Regions from separate parts of the Nocardioides panaciterrulae genome, predicted to be linked through region 1. Evidence: riboswitches for the same ligand, from Rfam matches in the RefSeq annotation. Region 1 holds a riboswitch; each other region holds the start of a gene.

Region 1 (5,490 bases):
GAACCCCTCGACCAGCCAGAGCGGCATGGCGCTGGTGGCGGCGCCGGTGGCCACGTGCACGGCCTCGTGGCTCATCACCACCTGGGCCCCCTGCGGCCGCAGCTCACCGAACACCGCCGGGTTCACGAAGACGTGGACGGGGGCGTCGGTCCGGGTCGAGCCGTCGACCGTGGCGGTGACGGCGGCGATGTTGGCGTACTGCCCGGGGTCCGCGTCGAGCGTGCGGTCCAGCGCCTGCGCGGAGGCCGGCACCTCGACCACGAGCCCGGACCGCCACCGGGGCAGCACGCGGCGCACGACCGTGAGCGCGGTGCGGGCCCGGCGGGCGTAGGCGTCGGCCTCGCCGGCGGGACCGGCCACGAGCACGAGGGTGGCCGGGCTGCGGCGCACCTGGACGGGGCCGCTGAGCCACAGCGGCGTGCGGTGGTCGCCGCCACCGACGCCGGCGATCGTCACCTCCGGTCCGTGCGCCACGAACCGCACGGTGGTCTCCGCGTGCGCGGGCGTGCGATCGAATCCGGCGAACCGCCAGGTGGCCGCCACCGAGGCCGACCAGCCGCCGCCCGGGGCGACGCCGCCCTCCTCGTCGACGTAGCGCAGCGTGAAGTCCTCGACGTGCAGCCGGCGGGCGTTGGCGACGACGCCGCCCAGCAGCCGGGCGGCGGCCTGGTCGCCCGTCGGGGCGAGCGCGCGCGCCGCCGCGGGGTGCCCGCGGTCCACTGCTCGCTCCAGCCGGTGGAGGGCGTCCGCGGCGGCCGCCGGCTGCGCCCGGGCCGCCTCGTGCCGGCTCGGTTGCGCCACGTAGGGCTGCCGGTCGAGCACGGCCCAGGCCACCAGGCCGACCACGACCAGCACGGACAGCGAAAGGCCGGCCACCCACCAGCGTGGGCGACCGGCCTTCGCGCGAGCGGGATCAGCCAGGACGGACCGCACCGACGTACGGCATGGAGTGCAGGCTGGTCACCTTCACACCGACGCTGGGGTTCTCGGCGTTCACGATCATGCCGTTGCCGATGTACATGCCGACGTGGCTGATCGGCTGGTAGTAGAAGACCAGGTCGCCCGGCTGCAGCTCGCTCTCCGAGACATGCGGGCCCGAGCTGTACTGGGCGCTGGAGGAGTGCGGCAGCGAGACGCCGGCCTGCGCCCACGCCACCATGGTCAGGCCCGAGCAGTCCCAGGCGCTCGGCCCGGCGGCGCCGTAGACGTAGGCCTCACCGACCTGCGCCATCGCGAAGCTGACCGCGGCACCCGCCCGTCCGGAGGCGGGGACGGAGGTCGTGGCGACCGGGGTGCGCACGGTGCTGCTGCGGGAGACCATCCGCTCGCGCTGCTGGGCCTTGAGCTTGCCGAGCAGCGAACGCGCCTCGGCGAGCTTCTCGTCGACGGTCGACTTCTCCTGGGCGAGCTGGTGCTCGACGTCGGCGAGCTGCGCGGCCCGCTTCTGCGTCGCGGAGCTGCGGATCTGCAGGGCCCTCACCTGCGTCGAGTAGTCCTCGAAGAGCTGGCCCTGCAGGTCGTTGAACGCCGACATGGTCGAGAGCTGGGCCAGGAACTGGCTCGGGTCCTTGGAGACGACGACCTGGCCGACCGCGCCGATGCTCTGGCCCTCGTACTGGCGTACGACGGAGTCCTGGACCTGCTGCTGGACGGCCGAGAGCCGATCGTCCTGGCGCTTCTGGTCGGACTTCAGCGAGGCCAGGTCCTTGCGGATGTCCTGCAGCTGGAGCTTGGCGTCGTTGTACCGCTCCGAGGCCTGCTCGGCCTGGTGGTAGAGGGTGTCGACCCGGGCCTGGACGTTGTCGATGCTGGGCTTGTTGGGCTGCGCCTGGGCAGAGGTGGCGGGGATGATCCCCACGACCGCGGCGAGGGCCAGTCCGGACAGCGCGGCGCCCACGGGGCGTGCGGTGATTCGCTTCCGACCGTTCATGTGAGCGGGCGGTCTCCCTTGCGTGTCGTACGCCTACCGGGTGAGCTGACGGGTTCGGGCACGACTCGCCCTACACCCGCTCCTCGACGGCCCCCGTGCCATCGCCTTGCGGGTGATTCACCCCAGGTGGGTTGGTTCCCCGGCTCCCGGGCCTCCGAGCAGGTCCGGGACTAAGCGCGGCGCCCGCGCGGATCCGGTCTGATCCACGTTCACGGGCACCTGAGCGCCACAGATTAGTGGTCCGGACACCCCTGCAACAAACCGCCCCCTGCATGTCGGGGACTTTTCCCGTCACTCCGAGACCTCCGACCCCACAGGTCACACAGACCACGTCTGTCACGCGGACTCGATGTGGGTCCCGTCCAGGGGCTGGACCATCCGCAGCGGCGGCACGAGCCCGGAGCCGGCCAGCACGTCGAGGGCCCGGCGCTCGTCGTCGTCGAAGGTCAGCTCGGGCGGGGGCCCGAGCAGCACGGTCACCACGCAGTCGTGGCAGGCCAGCCCGCGCACGGCGCAGCTGTCGCAGTCGATTCTCGTCGTCATGTCCGGGACCCTCGCAGCGACCACCGACACCCCGGGGCCGACAGGGCGCCGTACGGCGTGTCGCGAGCACCGGACCGGCCCGGATCGGGGCTCAGCTGAGCAGCTCGACCAGCGCGCCCGACGCGAAGGGCCGGGCCCCGGCCCGGGCCACGTCCGAGGCCACCTGCTGGTCGCTGCTGACGACCACGACCACCCGGCCCGCCGGCTCCGCGGCGACGAGGTCACGGATCACGTCGTCGGCGATCACCCCCTCCGGGCTGAAGACGACCTTCACGCCGCGCGGGGCCGGCGCGGCGGTGCGTGCCGTGGCGGCGGCCGCGTCGAACACCACCGTGGTCTCCACGCCCAGCCGGGCGACGAGCGGCGCGAGGCCGGCCACCAGGCGGCCGCGCTGGGCCTCGAGCGGGGCGGTCGGCCAGGCGGTCTTGCTCACGTTGTAGCCGTCGACGACCAGGCGGGCCCGCGGGAGCGCCAGGACCCGCTCCAGCCTGGAGGAGTTGGCCGAGGGCGCCGACACGGACCCACCCGCCCGCTCGCCGGCCGCGCGGGCCAGCCCCGCCTCGAGGCGGTCGCCCGGCGCGCCGTCGACGCTCGGCAGCGCGAGCTCGCGCCGCAGCCCCGAGGCGGCGTCGATGACCGTGTCCAGCAACAGCCGCGCCCGCAGCGTCACCTCGTCGCGCTCGGACCTCGCGGCGCGCCTGCCGGCGACGACCTCGGCCTCGAGCTGGTCGATCCGCTCGCGCAGCCGCCGCAGCTCCTTGTCCTGCACGGCCGCCTGGGCGGCGGCCCGGGTCCGGGCCTGCTCGGCCTCGTGCTCGTAGCCGGCGGCGGCCTCCCGCGTGGCCCGCTCGGCGGCGCGGGACTCGCCCAGCTTGCGGCGCAGCGAGGCGTTCTCGGCCTTGTACTCCTCGACCTGGGCCCGGCTGCGCTGGCGCAGGTCGCGCAGCGCCTGCTCGGCCTCGGCGAGCCGGTCCCGCAGCCGGACCGCCTCCCCGGTGTCCCTCGAGGCAGCCTCGTGGCGCGTGCGGATCTCCTCGGTGCGGGCCGCGACCAGCTGCTCCCACCCCTCCGGACGGACCAGCCACGCGAGCGCCGCCACCTCGGCCGGGTCGCCCTCGGCGTCCCCGGCGACCAGCGCGGCGGCCTCGTGGGACGACCGGGCCGCGACCTGGGTGCCGATCCGCTCGCGCAGGTCCTCGTCGCCGTCGAGGGCGTCGGTGATCGCGGTGGCGCCGAGCCGGGTCCGGCGCTGCGGCGCGAAGCCCGCCACCCGGCGCAGCGCCGGCGGGAGCCGGACGACCTGGGGCAGCACCTCGGCCGTCAGCGCCACGACCCGCACGCGCACGGCGTCGGGCAGCTCGCCGAGGGCGAGCGGGGGCTGGGACACGGCGGTCACGAGGGCTCCATGGGTCGGGTGCGGCACGGGTGTTCGTGCTCTCACTTGCACCCTAGTCCGCGCGGCACACCCGGGTTGTCGGCGCTCGGCTCTAGCGTCACGGGCATGAGCAGCGCCGTTCAGGGTGCGCCCTCGCAGTGGGAGGCGCAACGCAGTTTCGACGAGTTGGGGCGCCCGCTGCGGGAGACGACGTTCTGCGTCGTGGACCTCGAGACGACCGGCGGCTCGGCCCAGGCCGGGTCGATGATCACCGAGATCGGTGCGGTCAAGGTGCGGGGCGGCGAGGTCCTCGGCGAGTTCCAGACCCTGGTGAACCCGCACACCGAGATCCCGGCCTTCATCGCCGTGCTCACCGGCATCAGCAACACGATGGTGGCCGACGCACCCTCGATCGAGACCGCGCTGCCCGCGCTGCTCGAGTTCGCGGCCGGCTGCGTGCTGGTCGCGCACAACGCGCCGTTCGACGTGGGCTTCCTCAAGCACTTCGCCGAGCAGCAGGGACGCCCCTGGCCGCGCTTCGAGGTGCTCGACACCGCCCGGCTGGCGCGCCGCGTGATCACCCGCGACGACGCGCCCAACTGCAAGCTCTCCTCGCTCGCCCGGGTCTTCAACGCCTCGACCACGCCCAACCACCGGGCGCTCTCCGACGCCAGGGCGACCGTGGACGTCCTGCACGGGCTGATGGAGCGGCTCGGCGCGCTCGGCGTGCACACCCTCGAGGAGCTGCAGACCTTCTCCTCCCGGGTCACCACCGCGCAGCGTCGCAAGCGTCACCTGGCCGAGGGGCTCCCCCACGCGCCGGGCGTCTACCTCTTCCGCGACGACCGGTCGCGGGTGCTCTACGTCGGCACCTCCCGTGACCTGCGCACCCGGGTCCGGTCCTACTTCACCGCCTCGGAGACCCGCTCGCGGATGGGCGAGATGGTCGGCCTGGCCTCGGCGGTCGACGGCCTGGAGTGCGCGACCGCGCTCGAGGCCGAGGTCCGCGAGCTGCGCCTCATCGCCGAGCACAAGCCGAAGTACAACCGCCGCTCGCGCTACCCGGAGAAGGTGCACTTCCTCAAGCTGACCCGCGAGCCGTGGCCCCGGCTGTCGCTGGTCCGGCGCGTGCTGGACGACCAGGCCGACTACCTCGGCCCGTTCTCCTCCAAGAAGTCCGCGGAGAAGTGCCTCGCGGCCCTGCACGACACCTTCCCCGTGCGGCAGTGCTCCGAGCGGCTGTCGCGGGAGCCCTCCCGGTCGCCGTGCGTGCTGGCCGAGATGGGCCGGTGCCTCTCCCCCTGCGACGGCAGCGTCGACGAGACGACGTACGCCGCGGTCGTGCGCCAGCTGCGCGACTCCCTGCTGCGACGCCCCGACGAGGTCGTGACGGCCATCAACGCGCGGATGGCCACGCTCGCCGCCGACGAGCGCTTCGAGGAGGCCGGTGCGCACCGCGACCGGCTGGCGGCGTTCGTGCGGGCCGCGGCGCGCACCCAGCGGCTCTCCGCGCTCACCCGGTGCCCCGAGGTCGTCGCCGCCCGGCGCGAGGACGACGGCCGCTGGTCGGTCCACGTGGTGCGGCACGGCCGGCTCGCCGCGGCCGGCACCATCCCGCCCGGGGCCGACGCCCACCAGTACG
Region 2 (5,490 bases), 1.5 Mb from region 1:
CCGGTCAGGACGATGTCCCAGCGATAGCCGGTGCACCACTCGTGCTGCGTCACGTCGTGGTCGTAGGTCGCCACCAGCCGGGCCCGGGCCGCGGGGTCGACGACGGCCTGGAAGATCGGGTCGAGCGCGAACAGCGGGTCGCCCGGGAAGTACATCTGGGTCACCATCCGCTGGGTGAACTCCCGGCCGAACAGCGAGAAGTGGATGTGCGCCGGCCGCCAGGCGTTGCGGTGGTTCTTCCACGGGTAGGGGCCGGGCTTGATCGTCGTGAACCGGTAGCCGCCGTCGCCGTCGGTCAGGCAGCGCCCGACGCCGGTGAAGTTCGGGTCGATCGCGGCGGGGTGCTGGTCGCGCTTGTGGATGTAGCGCCCGCCCGCGTTGGCCTGCCAGATCTCGACGAGCTGGTGGCGCACCGGCCGGCCCTCGCCGTCCAGCACCCGGCCGGTCACGACCATCCGCTCGCCGACCGGCTCGCCGCGGCGCTGGATCGTCAGGTCGGCCTCGAGCGGGTCGACGTCGGCCTGGCCGAAGACCGGCGACCACAGCTCGATGCCCTCGGGGTCGGCGTGGTGGAGGTCCTTGGTCGGGTGGCGCAGCACGCTGGAGCGGTACGGCGGGTAGTCGAGCCGCGGCTGGGTCTCGACGCCGTCCGTCGGCCCGCCGTCGCGCCCGCCCTCGTAGGCCTTGGCGATCTGCTGGATCTCCTCGGTGACCTCGGCCTGGGTCGTGGCGGCCGCGTCGGAGGAGGCACGGTTGTCGGTCACGTCGCAGACCGTACGGGTCGCAAGGCCCGGCAACCGAGCCCCAAGTTCCGTCCAGTGGAAGACTGGGCGGGTGGCCGGCAACAGTGGCAGTCCCGGCGCCAGCGTGACCTCGCGGGCGCTGGCGCTGCTCGGCGCCTTCGACGAGCGGCATCGCCGGCTCACGCTCAGCCAGCTGGCCGGTCGGGCCGGGCTGCCGGTCGCGACCGCGCATCGGCTGGTCGCCGAGCTGGTCGCCTGGGGGGCGCTGGCGCGGACCGGCTCCGGGGAGTACGTCGTGGGCCGGCGGCTGTGGGACCTCGGGCTGCTGGCGCCGGTGCAGACCGGCCTGCGCCAGGTGGCCTCGCCGTTCCTCCACGACCTCTACGGCACCACCCTGGCCACCGTGCACCTGGCCGTGCGGGACCGGGTCGAGGTGCTCTACCTGGACCGGCTGTCCGGCCACGCCTCGGTGCCGGTGGTGAGCCGGATCGGCTCGCGGCTGCCGCTGCACGCGACCGGCGTCGGCAAGGTGCTGCTCGCCCACGCCCCGGCGCCGGTGCAGGAGCAGGCGCTGGCCCGGCTGACCCGGGTCACGCCGTACACCGTGACCCAGCCCGGGCTCCTGCGCCGCCAGCTGGCCCGGGTGCTGCGCGAGGGCTATGCCACCACGGTGGAGGAGATGAGCCTGGGCGCCTGCTCGGTCGCGGTGCCGATCCGGCAGGACGAGGAGGTGGTCGCCGCGCTCGGGATCGTGGTGCCCAGCCTGAAGAAGGACCGGCCCCGGCTGGTCGCCGCGCTGCAGGTGGCCGCCCAGGGCGTCGGCCGCAGCCTGGGTTGACGGACTGCGGCCGACGCCGGGCGTCGCTCCCGCTCAGCGCGGCACGGCGCCCGCGAACCAGTGGCTGGTCCAGATCCTCTCGCGGCGCACCCGGGCCCCCGAGTACGGCGCGTGCAGCACGTACTTCGCGCCGTGACGGCGTCCCGCGAAGACACCGACGTGGTAGACGCCGTGGCTGTTCCTGAAGAAGACCAGGTCGCCGCGACGGGCCTTGCTCTTCTTGATGTGGTGGGCCCACCTGGCCTGCGCCGAGGAGGTCCGCGGGATGTGCTTGAAGCCCGCCTTGCGGAAGCTGAAGTAGGTCAGCCCGGAGCAGTCGAAGCGGCTCGGGCCGGCGGCGCCGTACTTGTAGGGGTCACCCTTCTGGCGGACCGCGACGCGGGTGGCGTGGCCGACCCGGTGCGCGATCGTGCGGTGGTGGTGACTGGTGGCAGCGTGCGCGTCGGTGGTCATCGGAGCCGTGGCGAGGACACCCATGGCGAGGGCGCCGCTGGTCAGGGCCCGGGCTCCCCAGCGTGCGGAGGCGCGCAGCAGCGTCGGCATGGAGTTGGACATGCGGTTCTCCCTTCCCACGCCTGTGAGGTGAGCTGTCGGGTTCGGGCGAGGAAGGTGCCCGGCCACGGGTCGGTGGCTTCACCCCGAGCGGTCGGGGACCGCGTGGAACGCTGGTTCCCCCACTCCTGCCCGTGTGTCGACGGCGACCACAGGGTCACCGCACGGACCGGCGCCACGGGCGGGCAGGACTCGGCGTACCCGGGGCCGGCTGTTCACTTGCAAACCCGCAGACGATAGGCAGGGGATCGCCGGGATCGCCAAATGCGCGGGCGCCCCGGGGGCCGTGACGGTCGACACGCTCGCCTCCGCCGGGCCTCGCCCCGAGGCCGGGTCAGCGGTCCGGCAGCAGCCCCTCGCGCACGGCGATCGAGAGCGCCTCGAGCTTGGAGTGCGCGCCGAGCTTGGCCGAGAGGTTCGCGACGTGGTTGCGCACCGTGTGCACGCTGACCACCAGCTGCTCGGCGATCGCGGCGTTGGTCAGCCCGCCGGCCACCAGCCCCAGCACCTCGCGTTCGCGGCCGGTGAGCGCCTCGTGGGGCGGCCGGCCGTCGCGCTGCAGCCGGGGCAGCAGCCGGGCCAGCAGCTCCGGGGAGATCACCGCCTCTCCGGAGGCCGCGGCACGCACCGCGGCGGTCACCTCGGCCAGGCTGCGGGTCTTGGACAGGAAGCCGGCCGCGCCGGCCTCGATCGCGGCCACCAGCACGTGGTCGGCCGAGCTGGCGGTGAGCACCACGACCCGCAGCCCGCTGCGCAGCGCGAGCAGCTCCCCGATCGCGGCGACCCCGTCCCCGTCCGGCAGCCGGTGGTCGAGCAGCACCACGTCGGGAGCGGCGGTGCGGATCAGTGCCCGCGCCCGCTCCAGCGTGGCCGCGACGCCCACGCTGAGCAGGTCGGGCTCCTGGTCCAGCACCGCGGCCAGGCTGCTGGCCAGCACGTCGTGGTCGTCGACGACCAGCACCCGGATCGGCGCGGCGGCGGGCCCACCGCCGTCGACCGCGTCACCCACGGCACCGTTCACGGGGCCGCTCACGGGGTCGCTCGTCGGGTGGGTCACGGGGTCGCTCACCAGCGGTCCGCGCCGAGCTCGCGGTCTACGACGGCCGGCGCCGGACGGTTGACCAGCACGTCGTGCACGGCCGTGCGCGACTCACTGCTGCCGGTGAGCACCAGGGCGCCGCGGGCGGCGTTGGACTCGCGGTCCAGGGCGGCCCGCATGGCCGCGTCGTCCGCCCAGAACACCGTCGCGTGGATCGAGCCGTCCTCGCGGTCCACCAGGACCGTGCACCCGCGGAACCCCGGCAGGCACTCGATCGAGGGCAGCAGCGCGTCGAGCATCTCGTCCAGCGACTCCCGCGTGGGGTGGCTCTCGGGCGTGAAGGTCCAGGTCCGCGCCACCAGCGACGCCGCCGGATCGTCGTGCCCCGTCACGCGTGCTCCCCCTCACCGGCGGCCGCCTGCTCGACCGCTGCTAGTGCGAAGGTACTAGACGGACTGGTGCGCGCGGCCGCTCCCGTCCCGTCCGGTCCCGGTGATGATGGCGGGGACGGAGAAGGGGGGCAGGCCCCATGCGCGCGATCCGCGTCGTCGTCGCCGACGACGACCCCGTCTTCACCGACGCCCTGGTCGACGTGCTCGCGGCCGATCCCCGGTTCGACGTCGTCGGCGCGGCCGGCACCGGCGCGCAGCTGCTCGCCCTGGTCGCCGAGACGGCGCCGGACCTGGCCCTGGTCGACGTCCGGATGCCCGGCGGCGGCCCCACGGCCGTCCGGGCGCTCACCACCGGGGACGGTCACCGTCCGCTGGTGGTCGCCGTCTCGGCCCAGCACGGCACCACGGCGATCCTCGCCATGCTGCGCGCCGGCGCGGTCGGCTTCCTCGCCAAGGGCAGCCTCGGCGACCGGCTGCCCGACCTGGTCGCCCGCGCCGCGGCCGGCGAGGTGGTGCTCGCCGCCCCCGGCGCGACCGAGGCGCTGCGCCGGCTGGTGGCGTTGTCGCCCCTCGCCCCCGCGCCCGTCGTACTGTGAGCAGCGTCCGGGGACCCAGGAACCACGGGAGCGACCGATGTCCGCCGCGCTGCCACGCCAGGTGCCGCCCGAGGCGATGCGCGCGCTGCTCGACGGGGCACCCGACGCGGTCCTCGGCGTCGACGAGGCCGGCCTCGTCGACTACGCCAATGCCAGCGCCCTCCGGCTGCTGGGTCGCCGCGCGGATGAGCTGGTCGGCCTCCCCCTGGACACGCTGCTGGCCGACGAGGCCGGCGTCCCGCTCGGGACCGCCGGGCTGGAGGCGGCCACCACGGCCGGCCGGCCCGGCAGCCCGGCCGGGACCGCCGCGGCCACGCTCCGGCGCGGCGCGGAGGTCGTGCACGTGGAGGTCCGGCTGACCCTCCTGGCGACCACCACCGGCCCGTGGTGGCTGGTCTCGGCCACCGACGTCACCGAGCGGGTCCGCGGTGAGCAGCGGGTCCGGGCCGCCAACCGCGCCTACCTCGCCCTGGCGCGGGTCAACGAGGCGATCATCCGGGCCCCCGACGTGGCGGACCTGTTCCCGGAGGTGTGCCGCACCGCGGTCGAGGAGAGCGGCTTCCTCGGCGCCTGGATCGCCTGCCGGGGCAAGGGCTGGACCGTGCGCACCCTGGCCCGCGCCGGCGCGATCGACGAGTACGTCGAGGGCCTGCAGGTCACCACCGACCCCGACCAGCCGACCGGCCAGGGGCCCACGGCCCTGGCGCTGCGCGAAGGCGTGACCTCGTTCCACGACGACTACCTGCACGACCCGCAGCTGGCCCCCTGGCACCGGCACGCCGCCCGGTTCGGCGTCCGCGGGCTGGCCACGCTGCCGCTGCGCCGCGACGGGCGCACGATGGCGGCGTTCACGCTCTGGTCGGCGCACCCGCAGGTCTTCGACGACCGGATGCGCGCGCTGCTCGTGCAGGTCGCCGACAACGTCTCCTACGCCCTCGAGGTGCTCGACGCCCGGACCCGGCTCGTGCGCTCGGCGCTGCAGCGCAGCCAGCTCCTGCAGCGGCTGGTGGTCGCCCAGGAGGAGGAGCGGGCCCGGATCGCGGCCGACGTGCACGACGACTCCGTCCAGTCGCTGGCCGCGATGGACCTCCGGCTCGGGCTGCTGCTGCGCCGGGTGCGCCAGGACGCACCCGACCTCGAGCCCACCGTCACCCAGCTGCAGGCGCTGAACGCCTCGGTGACCGCCGGGCTGCGGCACCTGCTCTTCGACCTCGAGCCGGTGCCGCCCGGCTCCGACCTGGCCGAGCTGCTCCGCGACGCCGCGGCCCACGCGCTGGACGGCACCGCCACCCGGTTCTCGGTCGAGGTCGCCGACGGGGCCGCCGATGGC
Region 3 (5,490 bases), 420 kb from region 1:
ACCAGGCTGGCGGCCCGGGTGGACGGGCCGGTGCTGCCCTCGCCGGACCACCTGTCCCTGGTCACGGGTACGACGAGCTGGCGGGGCCACGGCCTGCGCGTGCTCGACCGCAACGGCGAGCTGCAGAAGCGGATCGCGACCGGCGCCCACTGCACGCCGGTGCGCTGGTGGGACACCTCGACGGTGGAGGTGCAGTGTGCGCACCGCTCGACCCTCACCCTCTCGCTGGTCGACCTGACCACCGGGTCGGTCACCGCGTTGACCCGTCCGCACGGACGCGACAGCGCCGACCTCGGCGACCTCGACGCCCGCCGGGTGGCCAGTGGCCTCTATCTGCAGGCGTCCGGCCCCTGCGGCTACCTCTTCCTCGCCCGCCAGCGAGACGACGGCTCGGTGGCCGAGGTGCGGGTGCCGCACGCGGTCGGCAACGTGCTGCTCATCGGTGCCGAGGACGACCGGCTGGTCATCGAGCACGCGGCCAGCTGCGACGGCGCGACGCCGCGCGCGGTGCTGGCCCGCTTCGACCCGGCCAGCCACGAGGAGCAGCCGATCGTGAGGCTGGGGCGGCACGCCGACTTCGGCCGGGTGCTCGCCTACGGCGAGCGGCCCGCCTCGTCGTACTGATCACGACCCCCTAGGGTGTGCGGGCAGGCTCGGCCACCGAGAGCCGGCCGCTCACCGGACGAGGAGCACCCATGGGTCGTTACGACGGACGTGTCGCACTGGTCACCGGAGCCGCCCGCGGCATCGGGTTCGGGACCGCCAGCCGGTTCGCCGAGGAGGGTGCCTCGGTCGCCGTCATCGACCTCGACGAGTCCGCCGCGGCCGAGGCCGCCGGGCGGCTGCCGCTGGTCGAGGGTGCGAAGGCCGTCGGCGTCGGCTGTGACGTCAGCGACGCCGGCTCCGCGGACGCCGCCGTGGCGCGCGTGGTCGAGGAGCTCGGCGGCCTGCACGTGCTGGTCAACAACGCCGGCATCACCCGCGACAACCTGCTGTTCAAGATGACCGAGGAGGACTGGGACCTGGTCATGAACGTGCACCTGCGGGGCGCCTTCCTGATGACCCGGGCGGCGCAGAAGGTCTTCGTGGCGCAGAAGTACGGCAAGATCCTCAACCTCTCCAGCGTCTCCGCGCTCGGCAACCGCGGTCAGGCCAACTACTCGGCCGCCAAGATGGGGATCCAGGGCTTCACCCGCACCCTGGGCCTCGAGCTCGGCCCGTTCGGCATCAACGCCAACGCGATCGCCCCCGGCTTCATCGCCACCGAGATGACCGACGCCACCGCCGCCCGGCTGAAGATGGACGTCGAGGAGTTCCGCCGCCTCAACGCCGAGGCGAACCCGGTCAAGCGGGTCGGCGCACCTGAGGACATCGCCGCCGCCGCGGCGTTCCTGTGCAGCGACGAGGCCTCCTACATCACCGGCCAGACGCTCTACGTGGACGGCGGCGCCAAGCTCGGCTGATATGTAGGCCCTGGCTGTCAAGGGCATGGTGAGGCGCCGTTCGGCACTGGTTGTGTCGGCGGCGCCTCGTCTTGGTCCGGTCAGGTCACCTGTCGCAGCGTGTTCGTGTACGACGCGCGGTCAATGCTGATATGCGCGGGTTGGTTACCGCAGGACGATGTTCGGCAGGAGCGTTCCGCGGGTCTGAGGTCGAGCGTCACGAGCGTGGCTCGTGGCTCACAGCCGAATCGCGGGTGGTCTCCTCGCGCTGCTTCGTCAGGTTCGTCGACCGGCCAAGGTCATGGGGGGTCGGGCCTAGTCCAAGGTGGCCAAAGACCAACACCAGCCAGCGAGCTCGCGAGCGATGGCGGTGTTGGCGACGGTGTGCTTCTTGTGGCGGCGGGCGTAGCCGGTCCACCGGTCGTGGAGGCGTTGGTTGCCGGTGTGGGCGCGGATCCGGGCGGCTTCGGGGGCCTGCTCCCAGCGCGAGCGTAGGACGGCGCCGACGACATAGCGGGGCTTGTGGTGCCAGGCTGCTTCGATCAGGAGTCGCCGGGCGTGGCTGTTGCCGGTCTTGGTGATCGCACCAAGTCGGCGTGAGCCGCCCGAGGACTGCTCGGAGGGCACGAGCCCGAGATAGGTGCCGATGCTCGAGCCGGTGAACCGGTGCCAGTCGCCGAGCTCGACAGCGAGCGCGAACCCGGTCAGGGTCGAGATCCCGCGCAGGCAGCACAGACGTCTGGTCACCGCGGCGAACTCACTGTCAGCGGCCATCGCGGCGATCGCCTTGTCGAGCCGGTCGCGGCGAGTCAGGGCGAACTCGACGGCTTCGAGCTCGGCTTCGTAGGCGGCCTGAGTGCCGGCCAGGTCGAACCGGATCCGGTGCAGCCAGGCGTGGTGTTTGCCGGTCCAGGCCGCGCCGCCGTAGTAGACGTGACCGTGTCGCAGGAGCAGCTTCGAGACCCGGTGCCGGGCCCGCATCAGGTCGCCACGGACATCCTCGCGGGCCCGGACCAGATCGCGGGCGGCCTCCTCGGTCACGGTCGGGATCCGGATCGGGGTCAGGTCATCGTTGCGCAGCAACCGCGCCAGCAGCACCGCGTCGCGGGCATCGGTCTTGACCCGCTCACCGGCGGGTCGGTTCAGCTTCGAGGGCGCCGCGACCTGGCAGCGGATCCCAACTGCGTCTAGGGCACGGACCAATCCGAAACCAGTTGGACCGGCCTCGTAGGCCACCGCCACCGGACCCGGCAGTCCCCGCAGCCAGTCAATGACGACCTCGTTGGACGGGACCAGCCGCTCCTTGAAGAACTCTCCGGTCGTGGTGTCGATCGCCGCAGCAGAGATTGATCGGGCGTGCACATCCAGTCCCACACTCGTACGCTCAGTGAACACCGGGGCCTCCTATGCCTGTGGATAGGTCGAGCAGGCCGCTCCTGCCCGACAACCCACGTACATGCATGTGAGAGGCCCCGGCCTGCAACCCCCTCACCCCGAGGCGGTCACGTCATAGCGTCTGACCACCCGGTCGGCCCCCGTCCGACCCCCATGTGGGGGACGGAAGTCCCCCTGATCGGGACTTTCGTCCCCCAGACGGGGGAGCGGCGCTTTTCCCGCGGCTCCGCTTCTGCCTAGTTTGCCTCGTCGCCATTCGCGACCGAGGCCGGGTACGCCGAGTCCTGCCCGCCCGGCCCTCGACCCCCTGATCGCACCAGGGCAGGAGTGGGGGACCCACAGTTCGATGCCGCACCCAGGTGCGGCTCGGGGTGAAGCCGGCGCCGACTTTCTCGGGCAGGCCCGGCGGAGGACCTTTCCACCTCCAACCCGACAGCTCACCTCACAGGCGTGGGAAAGGCCCGACCATGTCCGTACGCCTGCGCGCCCTCCTCGCGCTGCCCGCCATCCTCGCCAGCGTGCTCACCGCCGCGGTCACCACCGACGCAGCCACCGCCCCCGCGGCCAACGCAGCGAGCCACCACCACGGCCACCACCACCGCCACCATGGCCACCACCACGCGCATCACGCGCATCACCACAGCCAGCACGCGTCGCACCACGCCGCCGGCCAGCCCACCAAGATCCTGCACGCCCGCAACATCGCGCTGCAGCACGTGGGTGCGCCGTACAAGTGGGGCGCCGCCGGCCCGCACGCCTTCGACTGCTCCGGGCTGGTCTACTACAGCTACCGCCACGCCGGCCTCTCCGTGCCGCGGACCGCGGCCGAGCAGTCCGGCGTCGCGCGGCACATCCCGCGCAGCCAGATGAAGAGCGGGGACTTCTTGTTCTTCAGCAACGGAAGTGGCGTCTACCACGTCGCGATCTTCCTGCACTGGGCGAACGGGCACGCCGTGATGCTGCAAGCGCCGCGCCCCGGCGAGCGCGTGCAGCGGGCCGTCCCCTGGACCAACAGCTGGTTCGCGGGCACCCTGCGGGGCCGCTGAGCCGGGAGCGGCTGCTACCTTCCAGCCGGTCTGCCGTCCGCCGCGGGCGCGCCTCCTCCGGGGGGCGCGCCCGCGCGGCAGACTGGAAGTCGACTGGATCACTCACACGAAACGGAGCTCGCCCCGTGCGCCGTGCCCCCCTGCCCCTCGCCGTCCTGGTCAGCGCGAGCCTGCTGCTCGCCGGCTGTGGAGGCGGTGACGACGGGAGCCCGTCCTCCGAGAGCTCCTCGCCCGCCGCGCAGAAGGTCGCCGGCGGCGCCACGCTGGACGCCACCTGGCCGCTGACCGGGTTGCCGGTCTCCGGCGACCAGAGCGCCTCGCAGGACCACCCGGTGCTGGTGGCGAAGATGGACAACACCGCGTCCAGCGCCCCGCAGATCGGCCTCGGCAAGGCCGACATGGTCGTCGAGGAGCTCGTCGAGGGCGGCCTGACCCGGCTGGCGGCGTTCTACTACTCGCAGATCCCCGGCACCGTGGGGCCGGTCCGTTCGATGCGCGCCAGCGACGTCGGCATCGTCTCTCCGGTGGACGCCGACGTCGTCACCAGTGGCGCCGCGCCGCGGACGATCGCGCTGATCAAGAACGCGGGCATCCGCTTCTTCGGCGAGGGCACCAAGGGGTTCGCGCGTGACAACAGCCGGCCAGCGCCGTACAACCTCTTCGCGAACCTGAGCGAGGTCGCCTCCACGATCAAGCAGGGCGACAAGCGGCCCGCCGACTACCTGCCCTGGGGCGACGAGAAGGACCTGCCCAAGGGCGTCGCCGCCAAGACCATGGCCGCGCAGTTCTCCGGCGGGCACACCACCGACTGGGTCTACCGCGGAGGCGGCTACATCAACGAGAACACCTACGCCGCGGACGGCGACGAGTTCCCGGCCGACACCGTGCTGGTGCTGCGGGTCCAGGAGGGCGACGCGGGCTACCTCGACCCGGCCGGCAACCACGTCCCCGAGACCAAGCTCGTCGGCAAGGGCGCCGCGATGCTCTTCCACGGCGGCCGGATGGTTCGCGGCACCTGGTCGAAGGACAAGCTGGACAGCCCGCTGCAGCTCTCGACCAAGGGCGGCAAGCTCACCGTCCCGGCCGGGCACACCTGGATCGAGCTGGTCCCCGCGCAGGGCGGGAACGTCACCTTCAAGAAGTGACCCCGTTGCCGTGACCCCGTCGTAGGGACCCCGTGGTCAGGGGCTGGTGGGCAGCGCGGCGCCGTGGTCCACCAGCTCGCGGAACCCGGCGAGGATCACCCCGATCGCGGTCTCGACCCGCGCGGCCGCGGCCACGGGGTCGTCGGCGCTGGAGACCGACTCGCCCGCCGAGGACATCGCCCCGAAGAAGATCCGGGCGAAGGTCTGCACCATCGCGTCGTCGAGGTCCCAGGTGCTCGCGCTCAGGACTCCCTCGACGATGTCGAGGACGTTGGCGAAGGTCGAGCGCTCCTCCTGCTCGCGGTAGCGCTCGTAGCCGAGCACCGAGGGCCCCTCCTGGATCACGATCCGGCGGTAGCGCGGCTCCTGCACGACGCCGAGGAAGGCCCGCAGCCCGGCGCGCGCCTTCTCCCACGGGTCCCGGTGGCCGCGCAGCGACTCCTGGATGGTGCGGGACGCGTC
Region 4 (5,490 bases), 710 kb from region 1:
GCGACGCCGGCGGCTACGTCGACGCGCTCACCGGCGAGGGTCTCGCGCTGGGGTTCGCCCAGGCCCGGGCGGCGGTGGCGGCGATCGCCGCCGGCCGGCCGGGGGGCTACGAGCCGGTCGCGCGCCGGCTCGGCCGGCGCCACGAGCTGCTCACCCACACGCTGCTGCGGGCGACCCGGCGCCCCGTCGTACGCCGCCGGCTGGTGCCGCTGGCCGCGGCGGCCCCGGCGATCTTCGGCGCCGCGGTCGACCAGCTCGCGAGGCCGGCGTGAGCGCCGGGATGGGCCCCGGGATGAGCCCAGGGGTGAGCCCAGGGCCGGACGCCGGGGACGGCGTGGAGCTGGTGGTGCTGCTCGACGAGGGCGGCCGCGCGATCGGCAGCACGGCCAAGGCCGGGGTGCACCACGCCGACACCCCGCTGCACCTGGCCTTCTCCTGCTACCTCTTCGACGACCGGGGCCGGCTGCTGCTGACCCGGCGGGCGCTGCACAAGCCGACCTGGCCGGGCGCGTGGACCAACAGCGTCTGCGGCCATCCGGCCCCGGGCGAGGACGTCCACAACGCCGTACGACGGCGGGTGCTGGCCGAGGTCGGCGCGCGGGCCGAGGGGGTCCGGCTGCTGCTGCCGCGGTTCCGCTACCGCGCGGTGATGGCCAACGGCGTGGTCGAGAACGAGATGTGCCCGGTGCTGGTCGCGACCACCGCCGACCCGCTCGCCCCCGACCCCGAGGAGGTCGCCGAGGCTCGCTGGACCGACTGGGGCGCCTTCCGCGCGGGCGTCCTGGACGGCAGCCGCGAGGTCAGCCCGTGGTGCCGCGACCAGGTGCGGCAGCTGCCCGCGGACCCGCTGGCGGCCGGCGCCCAGCCGGTCTCGGCGCTGCCGCCGGCGCTGCGGGACCTGCGGTGACCGCGCTGCTCCGGGCCGCGCACGCCGGCCCGGCGCTGGCGGTGGTGCTGCTGGCCGGGCTGCTGGCCGTGGCCGACGGCCTGGGCCCCGCCCGGATCGCGCTCGTGGTCGCGGCGGTGCTCGCCGGCCAGCTCTCGATCGGCTGGTCCAACGACCTCATCGACGAGGCCCGGGACCGGGCGGTGGCGCGCACCGACAAGCCGCTGGCGGCCGGTGAGGTCTCGACCCGGACGGTGCGGGTCGCCTGCGCGGTCGCGGTGGTCGCGGTCGTGCCGCTCTCGCTGGCCTGCGGGTGGGCGGCCGGGCTGGTGCACCTGGTCTGCGTCGGCTCGGGCTGGCTCTACAACGCCGGGCTCAAGGCCACGGCGTGGTCGTGGGCGCCGTACGCCGTCGCCTTCGGCGCCCTGGTCGTCTTCGTCTCGCTCGCCGACGCCCCGCCGGCGCTGCCGCCGTGGTGGATGCCGCTGGCCGGGGCGCTGCTGGGCGTGGGCGCGCACCTGCTCAACGTGCTCCCCGACCTCGACGACGACGCAGCCACCGGAGTTCGCGGGCTGCCGCACCGGATCGGCGCGCGGCGGTTGCCCGCCGTCGCCACCGGGGTGCTCGTCGCCGGCACGATCGTGGTCGCGCTCGGGGCCGGCCTCGGCCGGCCCTCGTCGCTCGTCGCGCTGGCCGTGGTCGCGGCGCTCGCCGTGCTGGCGCTGACCCGGGGCGGGCGCGGCCCGTTCCTCGCCGCGATCGGCATCGCGCTCACCGACGTGGTGCTGCTGCTGGCCGCCGGGTGAGCGGGGCCGCGCGGCGGAATCGGTGGCTCACCCACCGCCGGGCCGCCCCGCCCGTGCCGACCGGGCGGACCGGCCTCTCGCGCCGCGCACGCCTCACCCGCCCGGGGTGAGGCGCGGCCGGCGTACGTCGGGCACCGTGGAGCGGTCCGCACCGACCCGACGGAGGGCTGCGCCGTGACCACGAAGAGCGACTTCGACCCCGAGGAGTGGGCGCGCATCGTCCGCGCCCCGATGGTGGCCGGGCTGGCGATCACGCTGGCCGACCCCGGCGGCCCGATCGAGGCCGCCAAGGAGACGATGGCGACGATGCACAGCGCCACCAGCCCGCCGAGCCGCGAGCAATTGCTCTCCGAGGTCGCGCTCGACGTGCAGGAGATGGTGCAGCACAAGCAGAACCCGCTGAAGGGCTACCGGCCGACCGGGGACCAGCCGACCGGTGACCTGGTGCTCGCCGAGCTGCGGGAGGTGCACGACATCGTCGCGGCCAAGGCCTCGCCCGAGGAGTCCGCGGCGTTCGGCGAGTGGCTGGTCGGCGCCGCTCGGGCGGCCGCCGAGGCGGCGCGCGAGGGCGGCTTCCTCGGCTTCCACGCGGTGCGGGTCAGCGAGCGCGAGCAGGCGATGATCGACCGGGTCCGGGAGACCGTGGCGGCCTGACCGGCAGCGCCGTCCGGGTCGGGCCGACCAGGTCCCGAGCCGAGCCGCCCGCCGGGCCGCCCGGCGGGCCGGATGGTCCGACGAGCGTCGGGGCGCGGGGGCCCGGTGCCACGGGTCCCCGCGCCCCGACGCGGCTCGGCGGCGCGGCTCGGCGGCGCGGGTCGGCGGGGCGGTCGAGGAGCGCCCGGCCGGCACCCGTCCGGCCGGCCGTCAGGTCAGCGGACGCCGGCCCGGCGGGAGCAGACCGGCCAGGCGCCCCAGCCCTGCCCGCGCCGGATCCGCTCGGCGACCCGGATCTGCTCGGCCTTGGTGGCCTGGCTCGGCAGCGCGGCGTACCGCCTCCCGCCGTACCCGGCCCAGGTGCTGCGGCTGATCTGCAGGCCGCCGTAGTAGCCGTTGCCGGTGTTGATGTGCCAGTTGCCGCTGGACTCGCACTGGGCGATGCGGTTCCAGGTGGCGGTGCTGGACGCGTGCGCCGGCGTCTCGACGACGGCGACGGTGGTCAGGGCCGCGAAGGCGGCGACGATCATGGACATGAGCATGCGAAAGCGCATCGGGAAACCCTCCACACGCCTTCGGGGTTAGCTGTCGGGTTCGGGCTGAGGTGTGCCCGGCCGTCCGGTCCGGAGATCGGACGGCTTCACCCCGAGGGCCGCGCGGTGCGCGACTCGAAGGTGGGTTCCCCGCTCCTGTCCCGGTGTTCAGGGGACCTCCCGGCCGGACAGGACTCGGCGTGACCGGGAGGGCATCCCGGTTGACGGGACACTGCAACCTAGAAAGATCCGCACCGCCAGCCAAGGCCGCTTCCCCCAGATGGGGCAAGCCCGCGGGACAAAGGTCCCGAGAATGGGGTAAGGCGGAGGGGACGGTGACCGCCGGCTCGCGCCTCGGCCCGCAGAGCGTCCGGCCCGCACACCGTCCGGCCCCTGCGTCTGGCACAGTCGCTCCGTGCAGACCGGACGGACCACGACGTACGACGGGGCGGAGCTCGCCTGGCAGCTCCTCGGCCCGGACACCGCGCCGCCACTGCTCCTGCTGCCCGGCCAGGCGAACTCCCACCGCTGGTGGGACGGGCTGCGCGCGGCCTTCGCCGACGCGTTCCGCACCGTCACCTTCGACTACCGCGGCACCGGGGACACCCGGGCGGACGAGACGGACGCGGCGTCGTGGACGACCTCGTCGTTCGCCGCGGACGCGGTCGCGGTGCTGGACGACCTCGGCTACGACGACGTCCTGGTCTACGGCACTTCGATGGGCGGCCGGGTGGCGCAGCGGCTGGTCGTCGAGCACCCGGCCCGGGTCCGGCGGCTGGTGCTCGCCTGCACCTCCCCCGGCGGCCCGGAGGCGGTCGAGCGCAGCGTGGAGGTGCGGCTCTCGCTGAGCCGGCGCGACCCGGACGCGGTGCGCCGGGCGCTCCTGGAGCTCATGTACACCCCGGCGTGGCTGGCCACGCACGACGGCTCGACGCTGCTCGGCGACCCGACGATGTCGGCCGCCGCCCGCCGGGGCCACCTGCGCGCCAGCGCCCGGCACGACGCCTGGGACCGGCTCCCGGAGGTCGGCGTACCGGTCCTGGTGACCCACGGCGACGCGGACCTGATGGCGCCGGTGCGCAACGCCGAGCTGCTCGCCGCCCGCGTGCCCGGCGCCGAGCTGCAGCTGGTGGCCGGTGGCCGGCACGGCTTCTTCGAGGAGTTCGCCGACCAGGTGGTGCCGCGGGTGCGCGGCTTCCTCGGCGCCTGACGGCGCAGGGCGCCCTGGGCAGCGGGGCGGCGGGCGGCGCCCCGGGGTCAGGGAGTCGGCCGGGCCGCCAGCAGCGGTCGCAGCGGGGTCCGCTCCAGGCGCACCACCAGTGCGCGCAGGACCGGCAGCAGCAGCCGGTGCCCGACCAGCACCACGACGGCGCCGACGAGCAGGCCGGCGACCACGTCGAGAGGGAAGTGCGCGCCGACGTAGACCCGGGCGAAGGCCATCAGCAGGGCGGCGGCGAGGGCCACCAGCCCGAGCCGCCGGCTCACCAGCCACACCCCGGCGGCCACCGCGCCGGCCATCACCGAGTGGTCGCTGGGGAAGGAGAAGTCGTGGCTGCGGGGCACCAGGACGAGGACGTGCGGGAGCACGGCGTACGGCCGGGCCTCGTGCACCAGCCGGCCGAGCGGCTGGTTGACCGCGATCGCCAGCAGCATGCCCAGCGGCGCCCAGAGCGCGGACGCCATCGTGACCGGGCCGCGGCCCCGGGCGAACCACCAGCCCGCCAGCAGCAGCACCGCGAACAGGACCACGCCGTACATCGCGTAGCCCCGCAGCACGCCGTGCAGCGCCGGGGTGTCGGCGCTCAGGTCGTTGACCGCCAGGAACCCCTGACGCTGGATGCCGTCCCAGGACATGCCGCCACCTCTCGTCTGCGTTGAACCGCCACAGTGCGCCGACCGGGATGAAGGAACGATGAGGACTGGTCTGCACCGGTCCGGAAGTCGCTGGCGGAAACGTTTTCGTACGCCGTAAATTCCCGACTCCGCGACCACACAGGCCGACGACGGGAGGGATGGGCAGTGCCGAAGCGCACCGGGCTGACCACGGACGCCGTCGCGCGCGCCGGCCTCGCCCTGCTCGACGCCGAGGGGGTCGAGGGCGTCACGATGCGCCGGGTCGCGGCGGAGCTGCGGGTCTCGGCGATGACCCTCTACACCTACGTCGAGGGCCACGAGGCGCTGCTCGACGAGGTGGTGCAGCTCGTGTACGCCGAGATCCCGCCGCCCGACCCGGCCGCCGAGCCCCGGACGGCCCTGCGCGAGCTGATGCGCGCCTCCCGGCGGGTGCTGCTGAGCCACCCGTACGCCGTGCCTCTGATCGCCCTGCACCCCCCGCGCACGCCCGCGGCGCTGGCCTACCTCGAGGGCGGCTACCGGGCGCTGCGGGAGGCCGGCATCCCGCCGCTGGAGGTCGCCCGGTCCTACCGGGCGCTGACCGCCTACTCGATCGGCACCGCGCTGGTCGAGCTCAGCCGCTACTTCCCCCGCCACCCGATCACCGCCGCGACCGAGCCGGACCTCGCCGCCCTGGCCGACCGCTATCCGCACGTCGCCGAGGTCGGGCCGCTGCTGGCCGGCCTCGACGACGTCGCGGAGTTCGACTACGGCCTCG

The links. A riboswitch is a leader RNA that binds a small molecule or an ion and turns the genes downstream of it on or off. The one in region 1 is predicted to bind cyclic di-AMP.
Region 2: it holds a riboswitch for cyclic di-AMP, as region 1 does, so the genes downstream of both, BJZ21_RS19435 (C40 family peptidase) here and BJZ21_RS12005 (C40 family peptidase) in region 1, are expected to answer to the same signal.
Region 3: it holds a riboswitch for cyclic di-AMP, as region 1 does, so the genes downstream of both, BJZ21_RS20635 (C40 family peptidase) here and BJZ21_RS12005 (C40 family peptidase) in region 1, are expected to answer to the same signal.
Region 4: it holds a riboswitch for cyclic di-AMP, as region 1 does, so the genes downstream of both, BJZ21_RS15405 (transglycosylase family protein) here and BJZ21_RS12005 (C40 family peptidase) in region 1, are expected to answer to the same signal.

What each region holds. Positions count from the first base shown of each region.
Region 1 covers NZ_JACCBG010000001.1:2,531,965-2,537,454, forward strand. Annotated here, with positions in the region: gene BJZ21_RS12000 (hypothetical protein) at 1-876, opposite strand, end outside; gene BJZ21_RS12005 (C40 family peptidase) at 914-1,897, opposite strand; cyclic di-AMP (ydaO/yuaA leader) riboswitch at 1,959-2,107, opposite strand; gene BJZ21_RS12010 (hypothetical protein) at 2,267-2,473, opposite strand; gene BJZ21_RS21770 (NYN domain-containing protein) at 2,565-3,869, opposite strand; gene BJZ21_RS12020 (DEDD exonuclease domain-containing protein) at 3,975-5,490, shown strand, end outside.
Region 2 covers NZ_JACCBG010000001.1:4,076,358-4,081,847, forward strand. Annotated here, with positions in the region: gene pcaH (protocatechuate 3,4-dioxygenase subunit beta) at 1-764, opposite strand, end outside; gene BJZ21_RS19430 (IclR family transcriptional regulator domain-containing protein) at 835-1,581, shown strand; gene BJZ21_RS19435 (C40 family peptidase) at 1,615-2,136, opposite strand; cyclic di-AMP (ydaO/yuaA leader) riboswitch at 2,138-2,291, opposite strand; gene BJZ21_RS19440 (response regulator) at 2,468-3,166, opposite strand; gene BJZ21_RS19445 (hypothetical protein) at 3,199-3,564, opposite strand; gene BJZ21_RS19450 (response regulator) at 3,702-4,160, shown strand; gene BJZ21_RS19455 (sensor histidine kinase) at 4,198-5,490, shown strand, end outside.
Region 3 covers NZ_JACCBG010000001.1:2,956,002-2,961,491, reverse strand. Annotated here, with positions in the region: gene BJZ21_RS14110 (hypothetical protein) at 1-624, shown strand, start outside; gene BJZ21_RS14105 (SDR family NAD(P)-dependent oxidoreductase) at 696-1,463, shown strand; gene BJZ21_RS14100 (IS110 family RNA-guided transposase) at 1,758-2,816, opposite strand; cyclic di-AMP (ydaO/yuaA leader) riboswitch at 3,144-3,286, shown strand; gene BJZ21_RS20635 (C40 family peptidase) at 3,305-3,883, shown strand; gene BJZ21_RS14090 (DUF3048 domain-containing protein) at 4,009-5,028, shown strand; gene BJZ21_RS14085 (TetR/AcrR family transcriptional regulator) at 5,065-5,490, opposite strand, start outside.
Region 4 covers NZ_JACCBG010000001.1:3,237,523-3,243,012, forward strand. Annotated here, with positions in the region: gene BJZ21_RS15385 (FAD-dependent monooxygenase) at 1-272, shown strand, start outside; gene idi (isopentenyl-diphosphate Delta-isomerase) at 305-907, shown strand; gene BJZ21_RS15395 (UbiA family prenyltransferase) at 904-1,692, shown strand; gene BJZ21_RS15400 (hypothetical protein) at 1,867-2,346, shown strand; gene BJZ21_RS15405 (transglycosylase family protein) at 2,562-2,900, opposite strand; cyclic di-AMP (ydaO/yuaA leader) riboswitch at 2,903-3,056, opposite strand; gene BJZ21_RS15410 (alpha/beta fold hydrolase) at 3,295-4,089, shown strand; gene BJZ21_RS15415 (phosphatase PAP2 family protein) at 4,137-4,733, opposite strand; gene BJZ21_RS15420 (TetR/AcrR family transcriptional regulator C-terminal domain-containing protein) at 4,899-5,490, shown strand, end outside.